One region of the Allobosea sp. Tri-49 genome, then DNA from elsewhere that is predicted to be linked to it. Evidence: predicted binding sites of a transcription regulator. Region 1 holds the regulator's gene; each other region holds the start of a gene.

Region 1 (4,731 bases):
CGTGCCGTCATGGCGGTCTGCATTGCAGCCGCAGCCGTCTTTGCCGGTTTCGCGGCGGCAGCCTGGCGAACCGCCGGCATCGCCGCCCCCGCGTTGGCGCGGAACCATGTCGGCAAGCTTACCGGCTTCGTCGAGGCGCTGGAGCAGCGCGAGAAGGGCGTGCGGATCGTCGTGCAGGTCACGGACCTACCGGGGATCGAGGTTGCGCAGAGGCCGCGGCGGGTGCGCGTCACCACGCCGGTGACGACGCTGAGGCCCGGAGACCATATCAGCGCGACGGCGCGTCTGTTGCCGCCGCCCGGCCCGGCGCGTCCTGGCGGCTATGACTTCGCCCGCGATGCCTTCTTCCAGGGCATCGGCGCCGTCGGCAATATCGCCGGCAAAATCACGCTTACACCGGCGCCGACCCCGATGCCGCGCCGGCTCGCTTTGGCGGTCGCGATCGACCAAGCTCGCAACGCATTGACCGAACGCATCGCGACCAGTGGTGGCGGGCAGGCTGGGGCGATGGCGGCGGCGCTGGTCACCGGCAAGCGCGGACTGATCAGCGAAGCGACCAACAACGATCTGCGCGCCGCCGGCATCTACCACATCGTTTCGATCTCGGGCCTGCACATGGTGCTAGCCGCCGGCACGATCTTCTGGCTGGCGCGGGCTCTGCTCGCGCTGTCGCAGACAGCGGCACTCTACTGGCCGGTGAAGAAGCTCGCGGCGCTCGCCGCCATGGCCGGTGCGACCGGCTATTGCGTCTTCTCCGGCGCGGAGGTCGCGACGGTGCGCTCGCTGATCATGACGCTGGTGATGCTCGGGGCGATCCTGGTCGATCGGCCGGCGCTCTCCATGCGCAATCTCGCGCTCGCTGCGATCATCGTGCTGCTGCGCGAGCCGGAAGCCGTGCTCGGGCCGAGCTTCCAGATGTCATTCGGGGCGGTCGCGGCGCTGATCGCCTTCGCTGAACGGTGGCAGGAGCGTCCGCCCGACGCCGCTGCCGCATCCTGGCCCTGGCCGCTGCGCCCGCTCTGGCTCTCGGCCGTCGGTATCGTGACCACGACCATGGTCGCGACCGCGGCAACGGCGCCCTATGGTGTCTTCCACTTCCAGACCTTCAACCCGTTCGGCCTGCTCGGCAACGCGCTGGCACTGCCCTTCGTCTCGCTGATCGTGATGCCGGCCGCCGTCTTTGGCGTGCTCGCCTATCCGTTCGGGCTCGACTGGCCGGCCTGGGCGCTGATGGGATGGGCGTCGGGCCTCGTGCTCCAACTCGCCCATTGGGTCGCCGGCATCGACCGCTCGACCGTCGTGCTGCCGGCCTTCGGCTCGCTCGCCCTGATCCTGTTCTCGCTGTCGCTGCTATGGCTGACCTTGTGGACAACGGCGCTGCGCTTCCTCGCCGCACTGCCGCTGGTCGGCGGACTGGCGCTGGCCTCGGCACCGTCGCGGCCGGACATCCTGATCGAGCGCGACGGTTCCGGCGTGCTGGTACGTGGGCCGGAGGGGAAGATGGTGCTCGCCGGCAAGCCGAGCCGCTTCGTGCTGACGCAATGGCTGCATGCTGACGGCGATTCGCGGTCGCCCGACGATACGGCCTTGCGTGAAGGCGCTGCCTGTGATTCCCGCGGCTGCGTCATCCGCCTGCCGGACGGCCGCAGCGTCGCTTATACGCGCGACCGCTTCGCTTTGGTCGAGGACTGCCAGCGGGCCGACCTCGTGGTGACGTCGCTCTATTGGAGCGCGCCCTGCGCCGCCCGGCTGATCGACCGCAGCGCGCTCATCCGCGATGGCGCGACCGCCTATCATGCCGCCCGCGGCAGTTGGCGCGCCTATACGGCCGATGAGGCCGCGCGCCTGCGCCCATGGACCCGTGCGCGGCCGGAACCGAGGCCGGCACCCGAATCAACATCTGCGCCGGCAACTGCAGCAGCAGTTGCGGAGCCGGCACAGGATCTGGAGGCGCTTCAGTAGCGCCGCATCAGATTGACGAGGCGGCCCTGGATCTTGACCCGGTCGGGTCCGAGCACGCGTGTCTCATAGGCCGGGTTGGCGGCTTCGAGCGCGATCGAGGAGCCACGCTTGCGCAAGCGCTTCAGCGTTGCCTCCTCGTCGTCGATCAGGGCGACGATGATGTCGCCGGTGTTCGCCGTGTCCTGCTTGCGGATCACGACGGTGTCGCCGTCGAGGATGCCGGCCTCGATCATCGAATCGCCGCGGACCTCGAGCGCGTAATGCTCGCCACCGCCGAGCATGTCGGCCGGCATGGAGACGCTATGGCTGCGGTCCTGGATCGCCGAGATCGGCGTGCCGGCGGCGATGCGGCCCATGACGGGGATGGAGACGGTGGAGCGCCCGCTCTCCTCGGCGCCCGTGGGGCGCGGCTTTGCTAGAGTGGCTGCCGGTGCCGGCGGGGTTTGGCCAAGCCCGCCCTGGACGATGGAGGGGCTGAAGCGGGCGCGTTGCGCCTGCTGCCCGCCGATGCCGTCCGGCATCTTGATGACTTCGAGGGCCCGCGCCCGATTGGGAAGCCGGCGAATGAAGCCGCGCTCCTCGAGCGCCATGATCAGCCGGTGGATGCCAGATTTGGAGCGCAGGTCGAGCGCGTCCTTCATCTCGTCGAAGGAGGGCGGCACCCCGGATTCGCGCAGGCGCTCATGGATGAAGCGAAGCAGTTCAAACTGTTTGCGTGTCAGCATGGTCGCGCCGCTCGCCTCTCGGGCTAGAATCGAAACAAAGCACGAACACCATACTCGTTCGCCTTGTGTTCCGCAAGGCGGGTTCTGCCGATGACGCGGTCAGCGCAGCCGGATGACGCGGCAGGAATCGCCTGCCTTGGCCGCTTTGGCGAAGACCGGGCGGATCACCAGTGCCTCGGCGCGCGACAGGTTCGCCAGCATCGATGAATCCTGCTTGGCGAAGGGCCTGACGCGCCGCTCGCCATCGGCGGTTTCGAAGGTGGCGCGCAGATAGTCCTGGCGCTCGTCATTGGCCGGCAGATCGATTGCGAGGATGGCGGGCTCGCTGCGGTCGCGCGCCGGATCTTCGACCCCGAGCAGCGCCTCGACCAGCGGCATGGCGAAGAGGTGCCCGCAGACGATCGAGGAGACCGGATTGCCCGGCAGGCCGAGCGCGACCATGGCGCCGAGCCGGCCCATCATCATCGGTTTGCCCGGGCGCATCGCGATCTTCCAGAAGCCGAGTTCCATGCCCTGCGCCTTCAGCGCGGCCTGGACGAGATCGTGCTCGCCGACCGAGGCGCCGCCGAGCGTGATCAGGACATCGGCACCGGCCGTGCGCGCCGCCTCGATCTTGCCGGCGAGGTCGGGATGGTTGTCGCGGGCGATGCCGAGGTCGAGCGCCGTGCCGCCGGCCTGCTCGACCAGCGCCGCGAGGGCAAAGCTGTTGGAGGCGACGATCTGGTCGGGGCCGACCGTCTCGCCTGGCAGGACGAGTTCGTCACCGGTGGCGAGGATCGCGACCAGCGGCTTGCGGCGGACGGCGAGCGTCGGATGACCCGCGGCTGCGGCCAGGCCGAGCGCAGCGCTGTCGAGCCTGCGGCCAGCTTTCAGCAGGACCTCGCCGGTCCTGAAATCGAGTCCCGCCAAGCGCACGAACTGGCCGGGATCTGTAGGCTTGACGACCCGAATGACCGGACTGCCGACACCTTCGGCATGCTCCTGAATGAGGATCGTGTCCGCGCCCTCGGGCAACGGTGCTCCGGTGAAGATCCGCACCGTCTCACCGAGGGAAATTCTCCCAGAGAAGCCACGGCCAGCAGCGGATTCGCCGATGACGCGAAGCTGCGCCCCCCGCGCCAAGTCCTTGCCGCGCACGGCATAGCCGTCCATCGCCGAATTGGCGAAGGGCGGTTGGGTCCGCAGCGCCGCCACATCCTCGGCCAGCACGCGGCCGGCGCATTGCGCCAGCGCCAGCGTCTCGGCCGGCGCCTGGCCGGGCACGCTGTCGAGCAGTGCCTTGAGCGCGACGGGAACGGGGGTGAGGCTCATGCCGATGGCCCTGCGAGCTCATAGGTTCCGGATTTTCCGCCGGATTTATGCACGAGCTGAATGCCTTCGATATGCATGGCGCGATCGACCGCCTTCACCATGTCATAGACGGTGAGGCAGGCGACGCTGACGGCGGTCAGCGCCTCCATCTCGACGCCGGTCTTGCCGGTGAGCTTGACCTCGGCGCGGACGCGCACGCCCGGCAGGGCGTCGTCGATCGAAAGGTCCACTGCGATCTTGCTCAGCAACAACGGATGGCAGAGCGGGATCAGCTCATGCGCGCGCTTGGCCGCCATGATGCCGGCGAGGCGGGCGGTGCCGAGGACGTCGCCCTTCTTGGACTCGCCATCGCGGACGATCGCCAGAGTCTCTGGCTGCATCACGACATGGCCTTCCGCGACCGCGATGCGGACGGTCTCGGCCTTGTCGCCGACATCGACCATATGGGCTTCGCCCTTGTGGTCGAGATGGGTGAGGCGGCTCACGCCGCCGCCTCGGTGGTCTTGCCCGTCAGAAGCTCGCGCGTTGCAGCCGCCACGTCCGCCTGCCGCATCAGGCTCTCGCCGACCAGGAACGTGTCGACGCCGCAAGCCTGCAGGCGGGCGATATCGGCATGGGTGAAGATGCCGCTCTCGCCGACGAGCAGACGGTCCTTCGGCACGCGCGGCGCAAGCCGCTCGGTGACGGCGAGGTTGAGCTCGAAGCTGCGCAGGTCGCGGTTGTTGATGCCGAC
Region 2 (4,731 bases), on a different replicon from region 1:
TGCGGCACGCCGGCCTGGTCGCTGGTGGCGTCTGGAGGGTCGAGCGTCAGCTCGGTCAGGAAGCGCTCGCGCGAGGGATAGCCGCCGGCGATCTGCTCGAGCTGCAGGAGGTCGGCCTGGCGCGTCGTTGCGTCCTCATGGATCCGCTCCAGATGCGGCTCGTACCAAAGCCGGGCCCGCTCGATCTCGGCCGGCCAGCCTGAGCTGCCGGAGCGTAGCGCCTCGCACGCCTCGACGAACGCGGTCCAATCTTCTCCTGCGCGTGCCGGTGCGGGCGCTTCGCGCAAAGCCTCTGCCCGATCCGGCGCCTGCGCCAGATGCTCGATGACGCGCTGGGCCGAGGTCGGACCGACGCCGGGCAGCAGCTGCATGACGCGGAACGCCGAAACCCGGTCGCGCGGATTCTCGACGAAACGCAGCAACGCGAGCAGGTCCTTGACGTGGGCGGCGTCGAGGAATTTCAGCCCGCCGAACTTCACGAACGGGATGTTCCGGCGTGTCAGTTCGATCTCGAGCGGACCGCTGTGATGAGACGCGCGGAAGAGCACGGCCTGCTGCTTCAGCGTTGCGCCGGCCTCGCGGTTTGCCAACACCGTCTCCGCGATGAAGCGGGCCTGATCGGCTTCGTCGCGGACGTTGACCAGTTCTGGCTCCGCGCCGGCGGCACGATCGGTCCAAAGGTTCTTGGTGAAGCGCTCGGCGGCAAGGTCGATCACCGCATTGGCGGCGCCAAGGATCGCTTGCGTCGAGCGGTAATTCTGGTCAAGCGTGATCACCTCAGCCGGCGGCGAGAACGCCAGCGGGAAGTCGAGGATGTTGCGAACGGTCGCCGCCCGGAACGAATAGATCGACTGGGCGTCGTCGCCGACGACGGTTAGCCCCTGACCATCCGGTTTGAGAGCGAGCAGGATCGAAGATTGCAGCCGGTTGGTGTCCTGGTATTCGTCGACCATGACATGGTCGAAGCGCGCCCCGACATCGGCGGCGAGATCGCCATCGCTCATCGCTTGCGCCCAGTAGAGCAGCAGGTCGTCGTAATCGAGCACATTCTGCTGCTGTTTGGCCTCCACGTAAGCCGCAAAGAGCTGCTTCAGCTCCTCCGCCCAGGCGATGCACCAGGGATAGGACAGCCTCAGCACCTCCTCGATCGGCTGCTCGGCGTTCACGCAGCGCGAATAGATCGACAGGCACGTTCCCTTGGTTGGAAAGCGCGCCTCGGTCTTCGAGAACCCGAGCTCGTGCCGGACCAGATTCATCAGGTCGGCGGCGTCCTCGCGATCATGAATCGTGAAGGCGGGGTCGAGCCCGATCTGCTCGGCGAGGTCGCGCAGGAGCCGCGCACCGACGCCGTGGAAGGTGCCGGCCCAATTCAGCGCATCCACAGCGATGCCCGCGCCATCGCCCATCACCTTGCGGGCGATGCGCTCGACGCGGCGGATCATCTCGGAGGCGGCCCGGCGAGAGAAGGTCATCAGCAGGATGCGCCGCGGGTCAGCGCCGCAAACGAGGAGATGGGCAACGCGATGCGCCAGCGTATTGGTCTTGCCCGAGCCGGCGCCGGCAATGATCAGCACAGGCGGAGCGGGATCCGCGCCACCGCCATGCGAGACCGCCCGCCGCTGCGCCGGATTGAGGCTGTCTAGATAGACGTGCGCGTTCATGATTGATTCGGCCTGTCGGAGTTGAAGCGCAGCACGGGGCAGTTGGAGGGTGCAATGTCGAATAACGGCGCCAAATTGCCTTCGTCAGCGATTTGTTCCGATTATGTTCTATAGCTGACAACAGATGAAATGTCAGCGGCCATCGGTCGGCTGACCGCTTGGCTTCGATTGCGACGCGTCCCTGCGCGCGGGAACTTTCTCGCCGAGCGTTTGTAACTTGAGCTCCCATGCTTGGTTTTGGGGCAGCGAAAACACTTCGCACGGAGAAAGACGAATGAACGTTCGAAAGTTCACAAGGGCCGATGCGTCGATGGAGCGATCCCCTGGTCAACAGGCAGGTGTGTTCGTTGGCAATCTGATCGATGAGCGACACGGGGGGCCGATAACCATCGGCTTTGGACGTTATGAGCCAGGCCAAAGTCTCTCCGAGACCATGATTGTCGACGACGTCATGGTCATTCTGGAGGGCAGACTTTCGGTTGAGACAGAGGCCGGAACGATTACCGCGGGGCCTGGCGAAATCGTCTATATGCCGAAAGGTGAAGCCGTGACGATCCGCTCTCACGAGGAAGGCGCCGTGACCGCCTATGTCACCTATCCGCATTGGCAGTCGGCACACGAATAGCGACCATCACCATCAGCATGTCGGTTTGGCTCGTCGTCCGCAGTATTCGTTGAGGAACCCGCAGGATCGCTGGCGGTGCTCGTTGCCCCTCCTTCGCCGTGCTCTCGGGCCGTTCGCAACCCAACCTCCATTTGCGCGTTTCCAAGCCAGCGCGAGGAGTGCTGGCATGACGTCACCGAAGCAACAGCGGCTGCGGCTTTCCGGCGGGAACCGACCTGTCCTTTATCACCACAGGCGACGTGGCTAAGCCCGCGCTGCTGCTCCTGCATGGCTTTCCAAGCTCGTAACGCACGTTCGGTGGCGTCATTCCCGGATAGTTGCTTACGTGATCGCGCCCGATTTGCCAGGCTATGGCCAGTCGGCTCCCTTGCCTGTGCCAACCTTCGATGCATTCGGCACTGCGATCCAGGAGCTTCTGGACCCTCTCGCGATCAGCCATCGCTTAATCTATCTGCCTGATTGGGGAGCACCTGTGGGCCTCGATATCGCCATGCGGTCCCCCGAACAGGTTTCCGGCCTGATCATCCAGAATGCGAACGCGCATCGCAGCGGCTTCGGGCCGTTATGGCAGACGACGTTCGAGTTCTGGGCAAACCCCACGGCAGAAAACGAAGCAAAGGCGACCTCACACCTCACCTTCAAATTCACGCGCGAGCAGTACACGGGCGGGCTGCCGGAGGAGGTCGCCGCAAGGATCAAGGGAGAGCCCTGGATCGAGGACTAGCGGGGATGAACCTGCCCGGCCGCATGGACATGCGGCGCGCCCTGATCTCCGACTATGCCAACGTAATCGCCCGTTTCGATGCCTTCGCAGACTACCTCAGGAGATGGCAGCCCCCGGCGTTGATGCTGTGGGGCCGGCACGAACCATATTTCGCGCTAGCCGGGACGGTATCTTGGATGGAAGACCTGCCGAGAATGGAGGCGCACATCCTGGACGGAAGTCATTTCCTGCTCGAAACGCGCGCCGAATCCGCTCTTGCCTTCATACTCGAGTTCATCGAGCGAACGGGACAACCTAAAGGCCGTGCGAAATGACGTCGCGGTGAGGAAGGCCCCTCTTCAACGACAAGCGTTGAGCAGAGCCGCCGCAACCGCCGCCCAGCCAATGCCAAGGAGGCTGAGCGCATCAAGCGCACCGGCAGTTTGGAGCAGGAAGAGCCCCCATGACTTTGCCGGGTTTTGGTTCCGCCGCCGCAGGATCAGCATGTGGGCGAGGATCGCGACAACGGCCAGAAGGGTCGCAGCGGTGACAATCGTGTCGTGGACCGCCGCTTGGTTCCAGCGGCAGGCCAGCGATTCCGACGCGTAGATCGTCAGGAAATGGGCGGCCCAGACCGTGGGGCCGACGAGCGCGGCAGCCGCCTGACGCAAGGGAGCGGCCCTGATCACGGCTCTGCCACCATTCTGGGGAAGCCGTGGGTGAGGAGTAGGCCGAAGGATGCCTGCCCGATGGCGTAGACCCAAAGCAGCATAAGGACATCGAAGACAACGCGCCTGCTGCTGTCGAGCCGTCCGACCAGGACGCGAGCAATCGCAAACAGGGCGATGACGACGACCGCTGCGATGATTTGTGCCTGCAGCGCTGCATTGGCATAGACCATTGCCGCATAGCCGCTGGCTTGCGGGCGCAGGCCACTCCGCCAGTGGCCGATGAGGTCGAGCGCGAGCGCTGCCGCAAGGGCCGTTACCCCAGCAAGGAGAAGCAGGGCCACCAGCCCGGTGCGGCGCGCGTTGCGATCGAGAAAGTGATGGGCCCCCGCGAGCAAGGTGCCGCTGATGCCGAAGGCCGCGAGCGAAGCCCACGCGCTTGCTGACGACGGCAGGTCCGACTGTCGCGGCCATCGTTCCGGCGCCACTGTCCAGAGGTAGAGGAAGCCGAAGAGATAGGAGAGATAGAGCGCAGCGGCGACGAGCAGCAGGATGACCATAGCCCACCAGCTGTGCGAGACCGGCCCGGACGCATAGGTCGGCAGAACGATGCCGCCGCCGATGTCGACTTGGCCGGCCGATGGCGGATCGCTGTTCCACATCCAGACCAGAATTGAGATTACGGCCAGGACACCGCAGATCGCAGCGAGCGTCACGGCCTTGACGGTGAGCAACAGAAAGAAGGTGGCAGTGAACAGGGCAGCGCTGACATGCGCATAGCCGGGCCCGCTGAGGCGCATCAGATATTGCGGCTCGGCCTCAATCGGCGAGGTCACGATCGTCTCGCGGGCGCCGGTTGCCGTTCCCGGGAGATAGTAGCCGCCGGCTTCGATGTCGCGGGCTAGATTTGGCTGTTGCCAGAGCGGATCGCGGCCAATCACGCGCGGAATGCTGCGCGTGGCATACTCATGGTTGGGCAGCCATTCGAGGCTATTGGCGCCCCAGACATCGCCCGCGGGGTGCGATCCAGTCAGCCGCATGTTCCTGATGACATCGATGAGGAAGACAACGATG
Region 3 (4,731 bases), 2.2 Mb from region 1:
CGCTTCGACTTGCTCGGTCGCCGAGGCCGTGTCGGCCGCGGGCGCCTCAACTTCCGGCGCAGCAGCGGCAACGGGCTGCGGCGCGACGGCGAGCGCCGCGGTGATCGCAGGGCCCGGCCGCTTCTGCGAGACGTAGCCGAGCGAGCGCAGGATCGAGGCGAAATCCTCGCCGGCGCAGCCGACGAGCGAGGTCATCGCCCCGGTCGCGACGAAGCCGTCCTGATCGGCGGTGCCCGCCGGCGGCTGGCCAAGCGTCAGGCCCGGACGATAGGCGATCGCGGGCCGGATCAGGTCCGCCAGCCGCTCCAGGATGTCGACACGCACAGCCCGCTCGCCGCAGACGCGGTAGCCGGCAGCGCGATAGAGCCCCTTGGGCACGTCCTTGTTGGCCGGGAACGAGGTTCGTCCCGACGAGGCGAGATGCGAGATGTCGTCGAGCCCGGCAGCCTCCGGATTGCCGTGCTTCAACGCCCAGAGCTGGGCGGCAAGCGCGCGCGGCGCCGGTTTCAGCAGGGCCGGGACATAGAGATGGAAGGCGCCGAAGCGGATGCCGAGCTGGCGCAGCGCCGCACGACCTTCCTGGTCGAGCGTCTTCATCTCCTCGGCGACCTTGCTGCGCTCGAGCACGCCGAGCGCCTCGGCCGTCTGATAGGCGATGCCGCGAGCAATGCCGGCGGCACTCTCGGCATTCTCCAGGATCTGGAGCGGGCCGAGCAGCTTGGTGATGTGATGCTTCAGCCAGGCGGCCAGTCGGGTCTCGATCTGCTCGCGGGCCTGTGCCGGCAGATGGTCGTCGACCATCAGGCGCAGGCGCGGCTCCAGCACTTTCTCGCCGGCAGTCAGGCGCGCCACCGGCTCGCCGATCCAGCGCACCAGCCCATCATGCGACAGCACGAAGGCATCGTCGCCGGCCAGCACAACGCGCGAGGCGCGTGCCTCGAGCTCGCCAGCCAGCGCCTTCAGCGCCGCAGCATTCAGCGCCTTCGCTTCCGGCCCACCCGCCTTGGGATCGGCCGTGAAGCGAAAGCCTTGCAGCAATCCGACGTGCTGACCCTCGACCAGGACATCGCCGGTCGCGGTGACTTCGGCCTCCAACATTGCATTCTCCCGCAGGCGACGCATCAACACGCTCGTACGCCGATCGACGAATCGGCTGGCAAGCCGTTCGTGCAAAGCGTCCGACAGCCTGTCCTCTACAAGACGCGCCACCCCCTGCCAATGCTCTGGATCGAGCAACCAGTCCGGCCGGTTGGCAACATAGGTCCAGGTCCGGACCTGGGAGATGCGGGCCGAGAGGGTGTCGATCTCGCCATCAACGCGGTCGAGGGCGGCCAATTGGCCGGCATACCAGTCCGGATCGAGCCGGCCATGACGCATCAGGCGCAGATACAAAGTTGTCGCCAGCTCGGCATGCTGCATCGGTGCGATCTTACGGTAATCGGGCAGTCCGCAGACCTCCCAGAGCCGCGTCACAGCCGGTTTGCCCTGGGCCAGTCGCGCGATGTCCGCGTCGCGCGCGAGGATTTCCAGTGTCGTCATGTCCTCGGCAATCAGGGCGCGGGTCAGTCCCTGCTCCTGCGGCTGGACGTTGAGGCTGTCGATCAGGCCGGCGATCGAACGCAGATCGAGATCGGAATTGCGCCATTGCACTTGCCGGACAGATTCGAAGCGATGGTCCTCGATCGCCTCGACCAGTTCCTGCTCGAAGGGCGGCGAGCGCCCGGTGGTGCCGAAGGTGCCGTCACGCAGATGCCGGCCGGCTCGCCCGGCGATCTGGCCGAACTCGGCCGGATTGAGCTTGCGATAATGATGACCGTCGAACTTGCTGTCGCCCGCAAAGGCGATGTGGTCGACATCGAGATTGAGCCCCATGCCGATCGCGTCGGTGGCGACGAGATAGTCGACATCGCCCGACTGGTAGATTTCGACCTGGGCATTTCGCGTGCGCGGGCTGAGCGCGCCGAGCACGACCGCCGCCCCGCCCTTCTGCCGGCGGATCAGCTCGGCAATGGCGTAGACCTCCTCGGCCGAGAAGGCGACGATCGCCGAACGCCGTGGCAGGCGGGTGATCTTGCGGTCGCCGGCGAAGGAGAGCTTCGACAGGCGCGGCCGCGAGACGACGTTGACACCGGGAATGAGCTGTTCGACCAGCGGCCGCATCGTACCGGCGCCGATCAGCATCGTCTCTTCGCGGCCGCGATGATTGAGGAGGCGATCGGCGAAGACATGGCCACGGTCGAGATCGGCGGCGAGCTGGATCTCGTCGATGGCGACGAAATCAACCGCGAGGTCGCGCGGCATCGCCTCGACCGTGCAGACCCAGAAGCTCGGCCGCTCCGGCTTGATCTTCTCCTCGCCCGTGATCAGCGCGACCGCCTGCGGCCCGACCTTGTCGACCACGCGCTGATAGACCTCGCGCGCCAGCAGGCGCAGCGGCAGGCCGATCATCCCGGTCGGATGCGCGACCATCCGCTCGATAGCGAGATGGGTCTTGCCGGTATTGGTCGGGCCGAGCACCGCCGTGACACCGCGGGCGCGGAGCGAAGGCGGAAGGGAACGAGGTTGGATCAAGACGCTGGAGCTTTCCTGCAGTCCGGGCGGCCGCGAGCCCTATCGAGTCGGGCGGCGTAAAAGCAACCCGATTCGTGAACAGAACGAGTCCGGAACGAAGCGGGGGCGAATCGCTGACTCCCACAGAATCAGGTTTCGTTCACGGCGAGATATTGCGGCAAGCGATTCAAAAACCACAAGATTTTGAATCGCCTTCATTATCCATCCTTCGCCGACTTGCGCGCGCGAGGGCCGCTTTCGCTCATGTAGGCGTCGCGGGCGAGAAGACGAGAGGGGCCGCCGAAGATCGCGGCAGGCAACCACGTCCCGATCAGTCCGCGAAGACCTCGGCAAGGACCTGCGCCGCCTCGTCCGGCGCCTCGACATGAACGAAATGGCCGGCGCTCTCGCAGAAGGTCACTTCGACATCGTCGAAATAATGCGACAGGAAAGTCGACCATTCGGATTTCAGGATCGGATCGTGTCGGCCCCAATGCACCCTTGTGCGCTGATGGATCGGCACGGACGGTGCTGGATGACCGTCGATCGCGGCGATCCGCGCCGCATTCTGGCTGCGATACCAGTCGAATCCCCCACGCAGATTGCCGGGCTTCATGAAATTCTCGACGAAGGCGTCGAAGACTGGCGCGAAAGCCTCCTTGCGATGGCACCAATGCGTCAGGAAGTGCCCGAGATAGAGCGCGCAAGCCTCGCGACTGGAACCGATCAACTGCTCCGCCAGCGGTAATTGCTGGAAGGACTGGTACCAGATCTCGTTGACATGGCCGTCGCGGACCCAGGCGGAGCCGACGCTCGGTGTCGGGCAGTTGAAGAACAGCAGCTTCTCGACCCGCTGCGGATGACGCCGCGCCAGACCCTGCGCGACATAGGCGCCGACATCGTGGCCGACGACGCCGACCCGGCCAAGGCCGAGCCCCTCCAACAGCGCCGCCATGTCGTCGGCATGGCTGTTGGCGCCGACATCGCTGCGCGGTCCCACCGATTTCCCGCTATCGCCGAAGCCGCGCAGATCAGGCGCGATCAGCCGGAATTCACCATGCAGCCGGTTCATTAGCGGCAGCCAACTCATCCAGAACTCCGGCCAGCCATGCAGCAGCAGCACCGCCGGCCCGTCGCCGACCTCGGCGACATGCAAGACGGTATCGCGCACGACGACCTGGCGATGCCTGAGGCCGGGAGGCAAGGCGAAATCGCTGGACATGACGGCTCCGGAGGCGAATCGCCGGAAAGGCTATCCCCTCACCCGGAGATCCTGCAATTCGTCGAACGGCAAAGCCTCCACGAACTGCGAGTCAGATGGCAGCTGAAGCGCCGGCGGGGATAGGAAGCGATCTTATCCCCGGCGGTTCCGGCGGCCTCAGAATGGCGCACTCCAAACCAGGGAGCACGCCATGCCGGACCAGCCGCATCATTCAGCCAGTGACAGCGCGCATTGGCACGAGATCGTTCTTCTGCGCCGCCGGCTTGTCTCGCTGAAGGCGCAGACGCGGCTGCTCCGGCACGAGCTCGCCCGCAAATACAATCCGGACCAGCCGCGCGTACCGGCCGGCAGTGAAGGTGGTGGGCAATGGACCAGCGGCGGAGGCGGCGGCGATCCGACGCTGACCGGAACCGACTGGCTCGGCGATCTCGGCAATGCCCTGTCTACCGCGCTGAGTTTCAGCGACACCGTCGCCGACACCAGCGGCGAGGAGAACTGGGCCTTCTATCAGGACGCAACGCGTCCGGATGGCTCCCTGGCCGAACGTGCCATCGTCAATCGCGACGGCTCGACCATCCAGTCCGAATTCGCCGAGCCCGGCCGTCGCAGCGACTGGGACGAGCGCCACACCGTCACTTTGCCCGAGGGCGGCAAGACCACCTTCGAGACCGCGGGTCGCACCCAGACGATCCGGAACGGCGGCCCGGACGGCGAGGTCGTTTCCCGCTCGACCTGGACCGAGCGCGGGCCGGAGCGTGAGGCGACGGTGCAGGAGGCGTTTGCACCGCTCGTGGTCGCTCCGGCCGCCGCAGAAATCACGATCACGACCGCGCTGACGCTCTTCACCTGGCTGTCGGCGCGGAACAAGATCGATGGACTGCAGGCCGTCGCCGGCTTTAGTGCGCGAGAGTTCCAAGGGGATGGAAGCAGTTCACCAAGGCTGGACTTCGTCGCCAACC

Evidence for each region. The regulator LexA, encoded in region 1, represses DNA repair genes until DNA is damaged. The targets are predictions, from matches to a motif close to TGTTCNNNNTGTGTTCNG.
Region 2: a site for LexA is predicted at 1,755-1,772, ahead of BLM15_RS31110 (ATP-dependent helicase). Genes of this name have one in related genera too.
Region 3: a site for LexA is predicted at 2,651-2,668, ahead of BLM15_RS24025 (helicase-related protein). Genes of this name have one in related genera too.

What each region holds. Positions count from the first base shown of each region.
Region 1 is NZ_CP017946.1:1,183,550-1,188,280, forward strand. It holds gene BLM15_RS05800 (ComEC/Rec2 family competence protein) at 1-1,962, shown strand, start outside; gene lexA (transcriptional repressor LexA) at 1,956-2,687, opposite strand; gene BLM15_RS05810 (molybdopterin molybdotransferase MoeA) at 2,787-3,998, opposite strand; gene moaC (cyclic pyranopterin monophosphate synthase MoaC) at 3,995-4,441, opposite strand; gene trpC (indole-3-glycerol phosphate synthase TrpC) at 4,480-4,731, opposite strand, start outside.
Region 2 is NZ_CP017947.1:431,878-436,608, reverse strand. It holds gene BLM15_RS31110 (ATP-dependent helicase) at 1-1,661, opposite strand, end outside; gene BLM15_RS31105 (ethanolamine utilization protein) at 1,936-2,286, shown strand; gene BLM15_RS32100 (alpha/beta fold hydrolase) at 2,612-3,010, shown strand; gene BLM15_RS32095 (alpha/beta fold hydrolase) at 3,016-3,324, shown strand; gene BLM15_RS31095 (hypothetical protein) at 3,349-3,678, opposite strand; gene ctaD (cytochrome c oxidase subunit I) at 3,675-4,731, opposite strand, start outside.
Region 3 is NZ_CP017946.1:4,974,228-4,978,958, reverse strand. It holds gene BLM15_RS24025 (helicase-related protein) at 1-2,568, opposite strand, end outside; gene BLM15_RS24020 (alpha/beta fold hydrolase) at 2,882-3,772, opposite strand; gene BLM15_RS24015 (hypothetical protein) at 3,963-4,731, shown strand, end outside.